2 regions of the Amycolatopsis sp. NPDC043885 genome follow, and region 2 is predicted to be linked to the other one. Evidence: riboswitches for the same ligand, from Rfam matches in the RefSeq annotation. Region 2 holds a riboswitch; the other holds the start of a gene.
The links. Region 2 has a riboswitch for glycine ahead of gcvP (aminomethyl-transferring glycine dehydrogenase). Riboswitches for the same ligand answer to the same signal wherever they lie in the genome.
Positions count from the first base shown of each region.

Region 1: linked by a shared signal. The riboswitch ahead of gcvP (aminomethyl-transferring glycine dehydrogenase) and the one ahead of gcvP (aminomethyl-transferring glycine dehydrogenase) in region 2 are both predicted to bind glycine.

Region 1 covers NZ_JBWKEA010000002.1:296,191-299,776, forward strand. Annotated here, with positions in the region: gene AC069I_RS11080 (aldehyde dehydrogenase family protein) at 1-207, shown strand, start outside; gene AC069I_RS11085 (3-oxoacyl-ACP reductase) at 253-1,020, shown strand; gene AC069I_RS11090 (four-helix bundle copper-binding protein) at 1,278-1,640, shown strand; glycine riboswitch at 1,798-1,891, shown strand; gene gcvP (aminomethyl-transferring glycine dehydrogenase) at 2,034-3,586, shown strand, end outside.
Region 2 covers NZ_JBWKEA010000026.1:88,273-91,858, reverse strand. Annotated here, with positions in the region: gene AC069I_RS41620 (TetR/AcrR family transcriptional regulator) at 212-826, opposite strand; gene AC069I_RS41615 (MerR family transcriptional regulator) at 1,124-1,705, shown strand; glycine riboswitch at 1,752-1,853, shown strand; gene gcvP (aminomethyl-transferring glycine dehydrogenase) at 2,024-3,586, shown strand, end outside.

The DNA of each region.
Region 1 (3,586 bases), on a different contig from region 2:
GGCTCGATCTGGACCCGCGACGTCGGCCGCGCCTTCCGCGTCGCGCGTGGCGTCGAAGCCGGGAACCTGTCGGTCAACTCGCATTCGTCCGTCCGGTACTGGACGCCGTTCGGCGGGTTCAAGCAGTCCGGACTGGGCCGCGAACTGGGCCCCGACGCCGTCGACGCCTTCACCGAGACCAAGAACGTCTTCATCAACACAGAGTGAGCCGGTCTCTTTTCGTATCAAGACCATCAGCACGGAGGAATAGGCATGGTTCAGCGTTTCGAAGGCCGCGTCGCGGTCATCACCGGCGGCAGCAGCGGCATCGGCCTCGCCACCGCGCGGCGGCTGGCGAGCGAGGGCGCGAAGGTCGTCATCGGCGACATCTCCGCCGAGGCGGGCAAAGCCGCGGCCGACGAGGTCGGCGGCCTGTTCGTGCAGGCCGACGTCACCGACGCCGAGCAGGTCGAGGCCCTGTTCCAGACCACTGTGGACACTTTCGGCTCGGTCGACGTCGCGTTCAACAACGCGGGCATCTCCCCGCCCGAGGACGACTCGATCCTCACCACGGGCATCGACGCGTGGGAGAAGGTACAGAAGGTCAACCTGACCTCGGTCTACCTGTGCTGCAAGGCCGTGCTGCCGCATATGCGGCGGCAGGGCAAGGGCTCGATCGTCAACACGGCGTCGTTCGTCGCGGTCATGGGCGCGGCGACGTCGCAGATCTCCTACACCGCGTCCAAGGGCGGGGTGCTGGCGATGAGCCGGGAACTGGGCGTGCAGTTCGCGCGGGAGAACATCCGGGTGAACGCGCTGTGCCCGGGACCGGTGAACACGCCGCTGCTCAAGGAACTGTTCGCGAAAGACCCCGAGCGGGCCGCGCGGCGGCTGGTGCACGTGCCGGTCGGGCGGTTCGCGGAGCCGGAGGAGATCGCGGCGGCCGTCGCGTTCCTGGCGAGCGACGACGCCTCGTTCATCACGGCGTCGCAGTTCCTCGTCGACGGTGGGATCTCCGGCGCCTACGTCACGCCCGTCTGACCGCCACGCATTTAGTCCTCTAAATGCGCGCCGTTGGGTCGCGATGTCCGTGAAGGCCTCCTTCCCTACCTTGAGAGTAGGGAAGGAGGCCTTCACGGACTTGGGCCCGGCGCGAACCGTGGCTGTACTTCCGGCCGCCGTCACTCGTCCCGGTGGCTGGGATGGCGGGCCGCTGACCTGCGCTGTAGTCCTGAGACGCGGGACCACCCGGTTCCGTGATCCGAACAGCGCGGGAGGCCCGACGAATGACCCGGCAGATGAGCACCGCCATGCGTGACTGCATCGACCTGTGCAACGAGTGCCACGTCAGGTGCGAGGAGATGATGACGCGCTGCATGGAGATCGGCGGCGCGAAGCTCGGGATGATGATGGTGACCTGCGCGGACATGTCCCGCATGTCCGCCGACATGATGATGCGCTGCTCCGCCATGGTCGCCGACCTCGAGATGATGCGCATGTGCGCGAAGACGTGCGGCCTCGCCTCCCAGATGATGCGCATGTGCGCCCAGGAGTGCGCCAAGACCGGCGACGCCGAGCTCGCCGACGCGGCCGACATGATGATGCGGTGCGCCGAGCTCTGCGGCACGATCACCGCCGAAATGATGATGGAAAACGCGTAACTCGCGTGCTCAGGCACGTAACTCGCGTGCTTGGAGGCGGAACTCACGAGTTACGTCTCCAAGCACGCGAGTGCGGCTCAAGTGACGTGCTCGGCTGGAAGTAGACGCGCGTCGAACACGCCAGGTACGGTGTGCGCACAACTTCAGACAGGGCCGTCGAGCTGGAGCGGGAGAGCCCCCACGAACGTGGTGGGGCACCGAAGGAGCAAACTCCCCGGAATCTCTCAGGTACCCACTACCGCTTCACGCGAGGCCACTCTGGAAAGCAGGCGCGCAAGTGCGTCTCACCCAAGGTGAAAGCCACCCTCAACGGTGGTGAAACTCTCAGGTGCCATGACAGAGGGGGAGTTCCCAGCGCACCGGTCTATCCGGCGCCTGACCCAAGGAGCTCCCTTGACCAGTACGTCCTTCGACGACCGGCACATCGGCCCCTCGGAGTCCGAGCAGGCCAAGATGCTCGCCGAGGTCGGCTACGGCAGTCTCGATGCCCTGGTGCAGGCCGCCGTGCCGTCCGCGATCCGGGTCACCCGCGACCTCGAACTTCCCCCCGCCGCGTCCGAAGAGGACGCCATCGCCGAGCTTCGCGCACTCGCCGCGCTCAACAAGCCGATGACGCAGATGATCGGTCTCGGCTTCCACGACACGGTCACCCCGGCGGTCATCCGCCGCAACGTGCTGGAGAACCCGGCCTGGTACACGGCGTACACGCCGTATCAGCCGGAGATCTCGCAGGGCCGTCTCGAAGCCCTCCTCAACTTCCAGACCATGGTCTCGGAGCTGGCCGGTCTCGCCACCGCGAATGCCTCCCTGCTCGACGAGTCCACCGCCGTCGCCGAGGCCGTCATGCTGATGCGCCGCGCGTCGAAGGCGAAGTCGAACAAGGTCGTCCTCGACGCCGAGTGCCTGCCGCAGACGATCGCGGTCGTCCGCACCCGCGCCGAGGCCATGGGCGTCGAGGTCGAGGTCCGTGACCTGCTCACCGGCCTGCCGGAGGAGTTCTTCGGCGTCGTCGTCCAGTACCCGGGCGCTTCCGGCGTGCTGCGCGGCGCGGGCTTCTACTCCGCCATCTCCGAGACCGCGAAGGCCGCCGGCGCGCTGTACGCCGTCGCCGCCGACCTGCTCGCCCTCACGCTGATCACCGCGCCGGGTGAGTTCGGCGCCGACATCGCCGCCGGTTCGACCCAGCGCTTCGGCGTCCCGCTCGGGTACGGCGGTCCGCACGCCGGGTACATGGCCGTCCGCGCAGGGCTCGAGCGTTCGCTGCCGGGCCGCCTGGTCGGGGTCTCGGTCGACGCCGACGGCAACCCCGCGTACCGCCTCGCCCTGCAGACGCGTGAGCAGCACATCCGCCGCGAGAAGGCGACCTCCAACATCTGCACCGCGCAGGTGCTGCCCGCCGTGCTCGCCGCGATGTACGCGGTCTACCACGGTCCCGACGGCCTCAAGCGCATCGCGACCCGCGTCCACGGCCTCGCCGCGGGCCTGGCGGACGCCCTCCGAGCGGCAGGCGTCGAGGTCGTGCACGAGGGCTTCTTCGATACCGTCCTCGCCCGCATGCCCGGACAGGCCGAAGCGGTCGTCGCGGTGGCGCGGGAGAACGGGATCAACCTCGGCCCGGTCGACGCCGACCACGTCCGCATCGCGGTCGACGAGGTCACCACGCCCGCGATCATCGCCAAGGTGCTCAACGCGTTCGGCGTCGACACCCCCGCCGCCGACGCCCGTGCGCTGCCCGCCGGCCTCGGCCGCGAGAGCGAGTACCTCACCCACGAGGTCTTCCACTCGCACCGCTCCGAGACCGCGATGCTGCGCTACCTGCGCGGTCTGTCCGATCTGGACTACGCGCTCGACCGCGGCATGATCCCGCTCGGCTCCTGCACGATGAAGCTCAACGCCACCACCGAGATGGAGCCGATCAGCTGGCGCGAGTTCGCGGGGATCCACCC
Region 2 (3,586 bases):
GCTGAGCCGAAGAAAGGGGTCCTTCACGCGCGGTTGCTGTGACTGTTGGTGCACCTGGGGCCAACGTCCGGTCACGGCGACCGTGAGGGCCTCCTTCACTACCTTCAGGGTAGGCAAGGAGGCCTTCACGGACTTCTCCGATCGGGGCGAGCCGACCTCAGGCGGACCGAAAGGTGCCCTTCGCCTCGCACTCGCGACTCACGCGACCCAGTCAGGCGGCGGTCGCCTTGACGAACAGGTCCGCCAGTTCCCGCCCGTACCGCTCCAGGTCCAGTTTCGGATCCGTCGCGAACTTCGCCGCGACACCGTCGATGGCCTGCGCGATCGACAGCGCCATCACGTCCGGCGCGAACTCGCCGAAAGCGCCTTCCTGCTGCCCCTGCCGGAGCTGACGTTCGAGCCTGCCGGTCCGGAACTCCTCGACCAGCGGTGCCGACATGAACCAGCCCTCGGCGTCCGAGCCGCTCGAGCCCATCTCGACCATGACCCGCACCAGTTCCGGGTACGAGCCCAGGAACGCGATCTCCGACTCGATGTAGCCGCGCAGCAGCCCGGCCCGGTCGGTCGTGCCCTGGATCCGCTCCTCGAGGAACTTGTCCTTCATCCCGGTCGCGGTGGTGACCACGGCCTGCATCAGGCCTGCCTTGTTGGTGAAGTGGTACGAGATGATCCGGGTGCTGGACAGCCCGGCCCGCTCCTTGATCTTCGCGAACGACGTCTTGTGGTAGCCGAGGTCGGAGATCGTCGCGATCGTGGCTCCGATGATCTGGGCCCGCCTGGCCGCCTCGGCGACCGACAGCCCCAGCTCCGCCTGGACCTCTTGCATGGCGCTCTGAGTGGAGGGAGTTACTTGCATGAGTAAAAAATAACACGGCTGAGTAAAAGTGGCAACCATGCGGCCGAATGGGGGACCGTGCTCGACAAGCCTCAAGAAGAGCTTGAGGTGGCCCGCGCGTCGCGTTGACCGCTTTGCCGGACGCGCTTACCGTCAATGAAGGTGAATCGCCAAGGTGTGATTCGGATGTCTGGGGCATTCGTCTTGACGAGGAACTCCGGTGCGGACTCACGTGGGTCCGCGCGGCTTTGTTCGCCGGCCGCCAGGTCGGGCGAGGGGAGGCATGGCGTGGTCGAGGCTGGTAGCCCTCAAGAGCCGCTCGTTCCGGTCGCTGACGGCGAGCAGGGCGAGCTGTTCCCCGACTCTTCCCTCCCGGACGAACTCGTCGGCTACCGAGGCCCCGCCGCCTGTCAGATCGCCGGGATCACCTACCGGCAGCTCGACTACTGGGCCCGCACGAAGCTGGTCGCGCCGAGCATCCGCACGGCGCACGGCTCCGGTTCGCAGCGGCTCTACTCGTTCAAGGACATCCTCGTCCTGAAGGTCGTCAAGCGGCTGCTGGACACCGGTGTCTCCCTGCAGAACATCCGCGTCGCCGTCGACCATCTGCGTCTGCGCGGCGTCCGTGACCTCGCCAAGGTCACCCTGTTCTCCGACGGCACCACCGTCTACGAGTGCACCTCGCCCGAAGAGATCGTCGATTTACTCCAGGGCGGGCAAGGTGTCTTCGGGATCGCGGTCAGCGGCGCGATGCAGGAGATCAGCGGCACCATCCACGAGTTCCCGGCCGAGCGGGCCGACGGCGGCGTGATCGAAACGGTCACGCCGGACGAGCTCACACAGCGCCGTAACGCACGTCGCACCGGCTGATCATGAAGCCGCGCGGTCGGCAGGGTAGGCTCACTTCCGCGGTCGACGAATCCGCGCGGGAGAGACCGAGCCGATAACCGTTGAGCTCGGCGCCGAAGGAGCAAGTCCTCCCCGGAACCTCTCAGGCACCCTGGACCGCGCGGAAGAGACGCCTCTGGAAAGTGGTTCGCCAGGTCACAGCCTGGCGGCCCCGCCGACGGTGCAAGCCCGGCTCAACACTCGGGCGAAACTCTCAGGCGCCCCCTCGGGGGTACGGACAGAGTGGGGAGGGCCAGGACAATCGTCCCGGCCCCACCCCCGCGTCTTGGGAGGTCCCCGATGGAGCCCGTATCACTGGCCGCTCTCGAATCCGGGACCCCCTTCGCGGACCGGCACATCGGTCCCGGCGCCGAGGAGCTCGCGCGCATCCTCGACGTCGTCGGCGTCGCTTCCCTGGACGAGCTCGCCGAGCGGGCCGTCCCCGCGTCGCTGCGGGAGTCCGCGACACCGCCGGATCTGCCGCCGCCCGCCACCGAGACCGGCGCGCTCGCCGAACTCCGCGCGCTGGCCGCGCGCGACCGGCCGATGGTCCAGATGATCGGCCTCGGCTACCACGGCACCGTGACCCCGCCGGTGATCCGCCGGAACGTGCTGGAGAGCCCGGCCTGGTACACCGCTTACACGCCGTATCAGCCGGAGATCTCGCAGGGCCGCCTCGAAGCGCTGCTGAACTTCCAGACCATGGTCGCCGATCTGACCGGCCTGCCGATAGCCAACGCCTCCATGCTGGACGAGGCGACCGCCGCGGCGGAAGCGATGACGCTGGTCCGCCGGGCGGGCAAGGCGAAGTCGAACCGGTTCGTGGTCGACGAGGACACCCTTCCGCAGACGATCGAGGTCCTGCGCACCCGAGCCGAACCGCTCGGCATCGAGCTGGTGACCGCGGATCTGTCCCAGGGCATCACCGGACTGGGCCTGGGCGGCGACTTCTTCGGGGTGCTGCTGTCGTATCCGGGCGCGTCGGGAGTCGTCCGCGAATGGGACCACACGATCACCGAGGCCAAGGCACTGGGCGCGGCGGTGGTGATGGCCGCGGATCCGCTGGCGCTGACCCTGTTGCGGTCGCCCGGTGAGCTCGGCGCCGATGTCGCGATCGGATCCACGCAGCGGTTCGGGGTCCCGATGGGCTTCGGCGGGCCGCACGCCGCGTACCTCGCGGTTCGGCAGGGTCTCGAACGGCAGCTGCCCGGCCGTCTGGTCGGGGTGTCGAAGGACGCCGACGGCGCTCCGGCGTACCGGCTCGCGCTCCAGACCCGTGAGCAGCACATCCGCCGCGAGAAGGCGACGAGCAACATCTGCACCGCCCAGGTGCTGCTGGCGGTGATCGCGTCGATGTACGCGGTGTACCACGGTCCCGAAGGCCTGCGCGCCATCGCGAACCGCGCGCACCGGATGGCCACCGTGCTCGCGGCAGGACTCGCCGAGAGCGGTGTCGACGTCGTGCACTGCGAGTTCTTCGACACCGTGATGGTCGCCGTCCCCGGCCGCGCGACCGGGGTCGTCGGCACCGCCCGGGAACTCGGGGTCAACCTGCGGCTCGTCGACGCGGACCACGTCGCCGTCGCCTGCGACGAGACGACGTCCCGTGAGCACCTTTCCCTGGTGTGGAAGGCGTTCGGGGTCGCGGTGTCCGATGTGGACTCGCTCGACGCGGACACCGCGGACGGTTTCCCACCGGATCTGCGCCGCACCAGCGACTACCTGACGCATTCGGTCTTCCACGCACACCGCTCGGAGACGGCACTGCTCCGGTACCTGAGGTCGTTGTCCGACAAGGACGTCGCGCTCGACCGGAGCATGATCCCGCTCGGCTCCTGCACGATGAAACTCAACGCCACGGCC